3 linked regions of the Magnetococcus marinus MC-1 genome follow. The protein of the gene in region 1 interacts with the protein of each later gene in a pairwise test. Links are inferred from orthologs where the notes say so. Each region holds a gene or a part of one and is shown on either strand. Other genes may lie near its edges. The genes, in order: secA, secG and secB.

Evidence for each region.
Region 2: the proteins of secA (region 1) and secG interact in binary tests that used the Escherichia coli proteins (3 or more experiments, as listed by UniProt). The link is inferred for Magnetococcus marinus MC-1 from one-to-one orthologs.
Region 3: the proteins of secA (region 1) and secB interact in binary tests that used the Escherichia coli proteins (3 or more experiments, as listed by UniProt). The link is inferred for Magnetococcus marinus MC-1 from one-to-one orthologs.

The regions. Positions count from the first base shown.
Region 1 is NC_008576.1:4,143,971-4,147,399, reverse strand. The notes cover bases 82-3,356. They hold secA (preprotein translocase subunit SecA), read left to right. Parts: upstream 82-450; coding sequence 451-3,156; downstream 3,157-3,356. Other genes in these bases: MMC1_RS17015 (glycosyltransferase), read left to right, coding at 3,343-3,356; MMC1_RS17025 (SPOR domain-containing protein), read left to right, coding at 82-177. In the rest of the region: more of MMC1_RS17025, read left to right, coding at 1-81; more of MMC1_RS17015, read left to right, coding at 3,357-3,429. UniProt on the Escherichia coli protein: Required for protein export, interacts with the SecYEG preprotein conducting channel.
Region 2 is NC_008576.1:2,341,874-2,344,931, reverse strand. Bases 116-3,019 are described here. They hold secG (preprotein translocase subunit SecG), read left to right. Parts: upstream 116-1,332; coding sequence 1,333-1,707; downstream 1,708-3,019. Other genes in these bases: hrpA (ATP-dependent RNA helicase HrpA), read right to left, coding at 1,851-3,019; tpiA (triose-phosphate isomerase), read left to right, coding at 478-1,245; MMC1_RS09630 (phosphoglycerate kinase), read left to right, coding at 116-315. In the rest of the region: more of MMC1_RS09630, read left to right, coding at 1-115; more of hrpA, read right to left, coding at 3,020-3,058. UniProt on the Escherichia coli protein: Subunit of the protein translocation channel SecYEG. Overexpression of some hybrid proteins has been thought to jam the protein secretion apparatus resulting in cell death; while this may be true it also results in FtsH-mediated degradation of SecY.
Region 3 is NC_008576.1:4,271,915-4,274,815, reverse strand. The notes cover bases 155-2,901. They hold secB (protein-export chaperone SecB), read left to right. Parts: upstream 155-1,164; coding sequence 1,165-1,638; downstream 1,639-2,901. Other genes in these bases: coaBC (bifunctional phosphopantothenoylcysteine decarboxylase/phosphopantothenate--cysteine ligase CoaBC), read left to right, coding at 2,442-2,901; queF (preQ(1) synthase), read right to left, coding at 1,791-2,177; MMC1_RS22305 (DEAD/DEAH box helicase), read left to right, coding at 155-1,098. Outside these bases: more of MMC1_RS22305, read left to right, coding at 1-154. UniProt on the Escherichia coli protein: One of the proteins required for the normal export of some preproteins out of the cell cytoplasm. It is a molecular chaperone that binds to a subset of precursor proteins, maintaining them in a translocation-competent state.

The sequences.
Region 1 (3,429 bases):
CGCCTGAAGCGGCGCGTGCAGCAGATGGGTATTCCGGTGGAGTCGCAACCCTTGGCACTGCGGGGGACCCAATTTACCCGGGTGCGGGCGGGGCCTTTTCCTTACCGTGCCGAAGCCGATTGGGCAGCCCGTGTGCTAAAAGAGGAAGGGGTGGATACCAAGCTGGTCATGGAGTGACCGGCGGTTATCGCTCTTAATCGAATAACAGACACAGAGGTGCCCCCCTTGGGAGGCACCTTTTTTGTGCTTGGGCAACCTAGTTGCGTCGTCTAAGTTGACACACAAAATGGAAAAAGCAGGTTTATGCCCCCCCTTGTGCCGCTTTTAGGCGGCCTTGGATTGTACCTTGGGTGCGGCACGTGCTATAAGAATCCTCTTCACCCGTGCGGTTTGAGCCGATCATCAGGGTTCGGTTTGCTGCAACTAAATGGAAAGATAAAGAGACGACTCATGTTCTCCGCAATTGCCCGTAAACTATTTGGCTCCCGAAATGACCGCTACCTGCGCTCTTTGCAACCGCTGGTGGACCGTATCAATGGCTTGGAGGCAGAGTATGAAGCGCTCAGCGATTCTGAGCTGACCGCCATGACCTATGCATTTAAGGCACGCCTGGAGAAAGGGGAAACCCTGGATGATCTGCTGCCAGAAGCCTTTGCGGTGGTGCGCGAGGGCAGTAAACGTGTGCTGGGTATGCGTCACTACGATGTGCAGCTTATTGGTGGCATTGTGCTGCATCAGGGTAAAATCTCTGAGATGAAAACCGGTGAGGGTAAAACCCTGGTGGCTACCCTGTCGCTCTATCTGAACGCACTGAGTGGCAAGGGTGCGCATCTGGTGACGGTCAACGACTATCTGGCCCGCCGCGATGCGGAGTGGATGGGTAAGCTCTATCAGTTTTTAGGGTTGAGCGTGGGGGTCATTATTCACGGTATCGAGGACCAACAGCGTAAAGCGGCCTACAATGCCGACATTACCTATGGTACCAACAATGAGTTTGGCTTCGATTATCTGCGGGATAATATGAAGTTTTCACTGGAAGAGATGGTGCAGCGCCCCCTGAACTATGCCATCGTGGACGAGGTGGATTCAATCTTGGTGGATGAAGCCCGTACCCCCTTGATTATCTCCGGCCCCACCGAAGACAGCACCGATAAATATTATAAAGTGGATCGGCTTATTCCTCAGTTGGAAAAAGAGCGGCACTATACTTTGGACGAAAAACAGCGCTCCGTTACCTTTACCGAAGAGGGCAATGAGCAGATTGAACAGCTCATGCGCCAAGCGGGGCTGCTGCGTGACGGGGATCTGTACGATCTGCACAATATCGAGATGGTGCACCACGTTAACCAAGCCCTCAAGGCCCACGCCATGTTTGAGGTGGACCGGGACTATATTGTTAAAGATGGCCAAGTGGTCATTATTGACGAATTTACGGGACGCATGATGCCGGGACGTCGTTACTCGGACGGTCTGCACCAAGCGTTGGAGGCCAAAGAGCAGGTGGTGATTCAAAACGAGTCCCAAACCCTTGCTTCGATTACCTTCCAGAACCTATTCCGTCTTTATAACAAACTGGCGGGCATGACCGGTACCGCCGATACAGAGGCGGCGGAGTTCCAATCCATCTATAATCTGGAGGTGGTGATTATCCCCACCAACCGGGATATGGTGCGCATCGACCGCGACGATATGGTGTTCCGCACCTTGGAAGAGAAGCTCAAAGCGGTGGCCGAAGATATTAAGGTCAGTTATGAAAAGGGCCAGCCAGTGCTGGTGGGGACGGTCTCCATTGAAAAATCGGAGATGGTCTCGCACTTTTTGAAAAAGCTGAAGATCCCCCACGAGATTCTGAACGCCAAACACCATGAGCGCGAGGCGGAAATTGTCGCCCAAGCGGGACGCCCCCGGGCCGTGACCATCGCCACCAACATGGCCGGTCGTGGTACCGATATTCAGTTGGGCGGCAACTTGGAGATGCGCCTGAAAAAAGAGATCGATCCCGAGGCGAGCCCAGCCGAGCGCACCCAGCAGGAAATTCAGATCCGCACCGAGTATGAGCAGGATAAAGCGCTGGTGCTGGCTTCGGGCGGTCTGCACATTATTGGTACCGAGCGGCATGAATCCCGCCGCATTGACAACCAGTTGCGGGGCCGGGCCGGGCGTCAGGGTGATCCGGGTTCGAGCGGCTTCTACCTGAGCTTGCAGGATGATCTTATGCGCATCTTTGGTTCGGAGCGCATGGATGGCATGTTGAAAAAACTGGGCTTGCAGGATGGCGAGGCCATTGTGCACCCCTGGATCAATAAAGCGGTGGAGTCGGCCCAGAAAAAGGTTGAGGGTCGCAACTTTGACATTCGTAAAAACCTGCTCAAATTTGATGATGTCATGAATGAGCAGCGCAAGGTGATCTACGATCAGCGTAAGGAGTTGATGGAGAACGAGGATATTCGTGATTTCATCGACGAAATCCGGGAAGAGGTGGTCCATGCTTTGGTGGATAGTCACCTCGGGGAAGATGTTTACCCTGAAGAGTGGGACGCCAAAGGCTTTAGAGAGGCGATGCTCAACCAGTTTAATCTGGACCTGAATGTGGAGTCGTGGAAGCATGAAGAGGGGGTCACGCATCTGGTTGCCAAGGAGCGCGCCATGGCCGCCGTGAAAGCCTATAGTGAGGCCCGCGAGGCCCGTTTAGGCCCGCCCTTGATGCGTTATTTGGAAAAATCCATCATGTTGCAGGTGCTTGATACGCTGTGGAAAGAGCATTTGCTCAACATGGACCATTTAAAAGAGGGCATTCATCTGCGTGGTTATGCCCAGAAGGACCCGTTGAACGAATATAAGCGCGAGGCCTTTCAGTTATTCAGCATGCTGCTGCAACGCATCCGTGAAGAGGCCATTGAGTTTTTGGGCAAGGTAGAGGTGCAGCAACCGGAAGAGGTGGCCGCCTATGAGGCGGAGCTGGCCGAGGCGCGTAATCAGCAGATGAGTCTTAACCATCCCGAGAGTGGCAGTTGGGGGGGGGAGGGTGAGGGTCCATCCAGTGAGGGTGCCCCCCATCTTCCTTTTAAGCGGGATGGGGAGAAGGTTGGGCGCAATCAAGCGTGCCCCTGTGGAAGTGGTAAGAAGTATAAGCAGTGTTGTGGTAAACTCAGTTAGGCTTGCTTGTTTGGGTATGAGCAGGCAGCACGCGGGATCTAAGCATGCGGAGCGCCCCATATCTGCTGGCACAGGGTGGGCGAGCCGGCTGGCAGGGGCCCCGAACCCCTACCAGCAAGCAGAGCCCGCATCCCTTATGGGGATGCGGGATTTCTTTACCCAGTGGACCGCGCAAGGGGAGGGGCGATGATGGGCAAACGCGTGCTGATGATCGCCTTCCATTTTCCACCTGCCATGGGTTATAGCGGCACCCAGCGGGCCTTAAAATTTTGC
Region 2 (3,058 bases), 1.8 Mb from region 1 along the record:
TGGATGGGGCTGGATATCGGGCCTGAGAGCGTCAAGCTGTTTGCCAAGGCGTTGGAGGGGGTTAAAACCGTCATTTGGAACGGCCCCATGGGGGTGTTTGAAATGGCCCCCTTTGCCAGTGGCACCAACCATTTGGCCCATTTGTTGGCGGAGAGTGATTGTCTTTCGGTGATCGGGGGTGGTGATACGGCGGCGGCGGTTAAACAAGCGGGCGTGGCCAAGCAACTCTCTTACATCTCCACTGGTGGTGGGGCCTCGCTGGAGTTGATGGAGGGCAAACAGCTGCCCGGTATCACCTCGCTGGATGATAAATAGAGCAGCATAATGGTCAAGAGAGCCGGGCAAGATCCCTTGGCCTTGGCGTTAAAAAATAGGGGGTAGGCACACCTGTATCGACCTGCTTGAGCCTGCTTTTACAAGCGGGCAGGGTGTGTTGCCCCCCTCGATTATCCCATTTTAGGTACGGAGTCGGAGACGATGCGTCGAGCTTTAATTGCTGGTAACTGGAAGTTGAACGGTACGACCCAAGCGGCCACAGCCCTAGCCACCGCTGTGCGGGATGGTGTGGCCGCAAACAAGCCCGATTGCGATGTATTGGTGTGCCCCACCTTTACCGTGCTCAGTGCGGTGCAGGGGGTTGTGGCCGGTTCAGGTGTGGATCTTGGTGCGCAAAATATGGCTGTTGCCAGCAGTGGCGCGTTTACCGGTGAGATCTCCGGTGAGATGCTCAAGGATGTTGGCTGTAGCTATGTGATCCTGGGCCATTCTGAGCGGCGCACGCTGTTTGGTGAAACCAATGAACAGGTGGCACAAAAGGTAGCCTCTGCCTATCGGGATGGTTTGACCCCCATTCTTTGCGTGGGTGAGACCCTAGAGCAGCGTGAAGCGGAACAGACCATGCAGGTGTTGGAGCAACAACTGCTGGCCTGCTTGCCGGTGCTGCCCGCTGATGCGGCAAAACAGCAGCAACTGGTGGTGGCGTATGAACCGGTTTGGGCCATTGGCACCGGAAAAGTGGCCAGCACCGCCCAGGCGCAAGAAGCCCATGCCTTTATCCGTGGTCTGCTGGCTAAAGAGTTGGGGGCCAATGTGGCCGATGCGGTACGTATTCTCTATGGCGGTTCCATGAAACCCGATAATGCCAAGGAATTGTTGGGACAAGCCGATGTGGATGGCGGTTTGATCGGCGGGGCAGCATTAAAGGCGAATGATTTCCTTGCCATCATGGATGGTTTAACGGCATAATAGGCGGCTTAGTTGCCGAATGAACAAATTTGGCAGCGGGGTGGTGTTTACCACGCCGCTGTCTTGCTTTTTGGAGCCCGACCTACGATGACCCTGTTGATTACCGTACTCCATGTTATGGCGTGTCTGATCCTTATCAGTGTGGTGCTGCTCCAAAAAGGCAGTGGTACCGATATGGGTGCTGCCTTTGGCGGTGGCTCTTCTCAGAGCGTGTTTGGCGCTTCTGGTGGGGGCAGCTTTATGGGTAAATTTACCGCTGGAGTGGCGGCGATCTTTTTGCTGAGCAGCATGACCTTGACCTTTATTTCCACCAAAGGGAGCAATGCCAGCTCGGTGATGGATGGGGTAAAAGCGCCTACGGCCCAAGAGCAAAAGCTGCCCGCTGCACCGGAACTACCCTTGGTTCCCAAAGAGGCCAAACCGGTGGAGAATACCGGTAGCAAACCTATTCCTGTGGAGTAGTACGCTCCCTCCGTTGGATGCCCATGCGATTGCAGAGGCTCGTTGCTCTGCTCTTGGCTGTTTGGTGTGCCCAACATAAGATTAAAAAAAAGCGCGTTTATCGCGCTTTTTTTTATGGTTCTTGCAAAAGGGGTCTCTCACCTTTAGCGCGGGGGCACATCCCGATAATAACCCTCCATACGTTTGTGGGAGACGGGTATGGCTGTTTTGAGATCCTGGGCAAACAGTGAGACGCGATACTCCTCCAAAGCCCACCTAAACAGCACCAATGCTGCTGGTAGATGAGTTTCGTGCTGATACTTTTCCATGAGCCGGTCATACTTTTCCTGCCAGACGCTATACTCGGCCTGCCGCTCCAGATCTTTACCGCTATTGTGGCGGCCTCGCTCTAAACGTAGCAGCATGGCTTTTAGATAGCGGGGTAAGTGGCTCAGCCATTGGGGGGGCGTGGTGCGTAGAAATCCCTGGCCTAGCAGTTTGTCCAAATGGGCTTCAATGTCCATGGCCACCTTTTGTTGAGTGGGATACATGGGCTTTTTTAAAGCGTTGCGCAATAGCCCAAACTGCACAAAGGTTTCATCCAACAGCTTACCCATGGCCTCGACTTCTGGAATAAGGTGGGCGCGACCTTGGGCCAGTATCTTCTGGAAATCTGCCTGATTACGCACCTGTTCCGGCAGCACCCCTTGGTTTTCAAAAAATACCCGATCGGCGGCGGCATGTAATAGGGATTTTACCAGCACCTCTTTGCGCTCAAGATGGGTGTAGTGTGCCAATGCTTGGTTGGAGATGGGCGGGTTTTTTTGGACCATCTTGACTTGCTGGTGCACTTGCAGCAGCAACAGCCGACGAAGCCCAGCATGGTGCATGCGTTGGGCCTGCTCTTGGGTTTCGGCCATGGCGATACCCACACTGCCGCCATCATCCCGCAGGGCGGGGTAGCAGGTGATGGGGCGGTTGCGTTCGGTCATTAAAGCCATGCGCAGGGGCAGGGGGTCAAAATTCCAGTTGAGCAGCCCGCTCTTTTCATGGCTCACTTTGGGCAGCGCCTCAAAGCGGTCACGGGCATCCTCCGCGTAGTGCTCTTGGAGCAACGCCAAATCTCGACCTTGGGCAAGCACTTTGCGGTTGCTGTCATCCACGATGCGAAAATTCATCTGAAGATGTTCGGGTAGATTCTCCCACTGCCAGGCATCGGGGGGGATCTCTTCACCCACTTTGGGTTCGATCAAGCGGGCCAGTAGAGCGGTAAGGGTGCCTTGATTAAAGGGCAACTGCGCGGCGCACCATTTGGCTGTTTGGGGGAGGGGGACCAAATGTCTACGGTAACGCTTGGGTAAGATTTTAAATA
Region 3 (2,901 bases), 130 kb from region 1 along the record:
ATGAACATGCCCGAGGTGCTCAGCACCACGGTGGATGTGAAAACGGCGGAGCGGGTGGAGCAAAAGCTCTACCATGTGAGCGGTGATGAGAAGATTGCGCTCTTGGTGGGGTTGCTGCGGGATATTTTGCAGCATGAGGGCATTGATTTGAGCCAGCCAGCCATGCTTGAGTTGGATGACAACGGTGATGAAATCGTTGAACCCAATGGGGCCATGTTGAGTGGCGATGAGCCCAGCACCGAGAGTGAACCCTTTGTGCCCCACCCGGATGATCTGGATACCGAGGATGCCGCCCGTGCAGCCGAGGCGGCCTTGGCCAACGCACAAAAAACCCCACCGGGGCGTAGCATGGTGTTTGTCAATACCAAGCGGGCTGGGGAGCGGGTGGAGCGTTGGTTGAAGGCCAATGGCATTCAAGCGGGTTATCTCTCTGGGGATGTACCGCAAATGAAGCGCCTAAAGGTGCTCAAGCGGTTTCAGGATGGCGAATATCCGGTCCTGATTGCCACCGATGTGGCGGGTCGTGGTCTGCACATTGATGGGGTGACCCATGTGATCAACTATGACCTGCCGGACAATGCCGAAGATTATGTACACCGCATTGGGCGCACCGCCCGGGCCGGTAATCGGGGTGATGCCATTGCTCTTGTGGATGAAGAGGGTGCCTACTCGTTAGAAGCGGTACAGGCCTATATTGGCATGACCATCCCGATTGTCTGGGCTGAGGATGATCTGTTTGCCGATCTGGTGCGTCCGCCACCACGGCCCCGCAGCGAGCGGGATATGCGTCGTACCGGTGGTGGCCGTAGCGGCAGCGGCGGCAGTCGCTCGGGTAGCGGTGGTGGTCGTGCCGGTAGTGGCGGCAGCCGTTCGGGCAGTGGTAGTCGTGCTGGTGCGGGTCGTGCGGTAGGTGGTAGCCGTTCCACGGCTGGTGGGGTCAGCCAGGGGGCGAAGCCCTCTCATCATACACCGGCTGCGGCGGCTCATGTGGCTGTGCCTGCGGGCAGTGAGGGCGGTGGCGAAGCGGTTAAGAAAAAGCGGCGCCGACGCCGTCGTAAGCCTGGGGTGCAAACGCCGGCTACGGGTGGTGAGGCGTAAGATGATTTTCAGCCCTTTGCTGAGGGGGGCTGTCACATTAAATCCTAATTTTTGTGAGGAAGATTCATGAGCGAGAATGAACAGGCCGCTAAGGCGGAGGCCCCCATCTTTCATGTGGTGAAACTCTACCTAAAGGATCTCTCCTTTGAGAGCCCCAACGCCCCAGAGTCCTTTTCGGTGGAGTCCGAGCCCAAGGCTGAGTTTAATTTAGACACCAAGGCGACCCAAAAGGACGATGACCACTATGAGGTTAGCCTGGAGGTCAATGTTAAGGTCGCCTCTGGAGATGGCAAAATCCTGTTTATGGCTGAGGTGAGCTATGGGGGTCTGTTCATGGTGAAAAATGTTCCCAGCGAACATATTCCCATGGTGTTGGGTATCGACTGCCCCAACATTCTGTTCCCCTACGTGCGTCAAGTCATCTCCAGTGTGGTGTTGGAGGGGGGCTATAAGCCGATGGTGCTGGATCCCATCAACTTTGCGGCCCTTTTCCACCATGCCCAGCAGCAGAAGGCCGCCCAGCAGGGCGAGAAAGCCTGATCTGCGAAGGTTCAAGATACAAAAAAAGGGGGGCGTGTTGCACACGCCCCCCTTTTTTTATCTTTCAAGCCCATGGGCCAAAGGGTTGGCCGCCTCCCCGCAAAGCAGGGCTTAACCTGTATGGCTGGGTAATGGGCGGTAGGGCTTGCGGCTTATGCCTCTGTGGAGCGCTCTTTATGGTGCTCAACGGTGATGGTAGTGGTAATGCCCCCGCGCACGTAAAAGGCACCCTGTACCTGCATGTAGCGAGGATCGCAGACGGCAATGAGATCATCCATAATCTGGTTGGTGACCGCCTCGTGAAAGGCCCCTCGGTCCCGAAAGCTCCACATGTAGATTTTAAGCGACTTTAGCTCAATACACTTCTCATCGGCCACATAGGTAATGCGAAAATCAGCAAAATCGGGCTGTCCGGTTTTGGGGCAGAGACAGGTGAACTCGGGGCAGTGCATGTCGATTTCATAATCCCGTTGGGGATTGGGGTTGGCAAAGCTCTCCAGGATAGCGCGCTGGGGCTCCACCTTTTCGGGGCTGGACATGGCGATTCCTCTTTATGGAATGAAGGTGGCCATTCCCACCCACGGGGGGTGAGGGGGGCACGGTTGGGCGTCATTCTAATGCAAGGTGCGGCGCTTTTCCACCTCTGCATGGTTTGGGTTGAGGCTGTGGTTGGTCATTAGGGTGGGTTAAATCGTTTCTTAAACACGCAATCTTTGGTGGTAATGGATTTGACTTACACAAAAAATAGTGGATAATTGCAAAGGGAAAAGGGGCTATTCTCCAAACAGTGGGCAGGTGTGGCTGTGGATTTTTGGCAGGGTAAAAAGCTTGTCGTGGCAGTAAGTGGTGGAATTGCCGCCTACAAATCTTTGGAGCTTATCCGTCGTCTACGCGAGTTGGGGTGCTGTTTGTTGGGGGTGGTGGTAACCCCTGCGGCGCTGCAATTTGTGACACCGCTCTCTTTGACGGCACTCTCTGAGGCACCCTTGTATGACGATCTTTTTTCCCTGACCCAAGAGCGGGAGATGGGTCATATACGGTTGGCGCGAGAGGCCGATCTGTTGATTGTGGCTCCCGCCACGGCTGATTTAATGGCGCGTATGGCTCAGGGGTTAGGGGATGACCTGCTCACCACCCTGTTGTTGGCGCGGCGCGGGCCGGTGCTGCTGGCCCCAGCCATGAACAGCGCCATGTGGTTACATCCGGCAACCCAGCGCAATGTGGCACAACTGCGTGAGGATGGGATTCACATGGTAGGGCCAG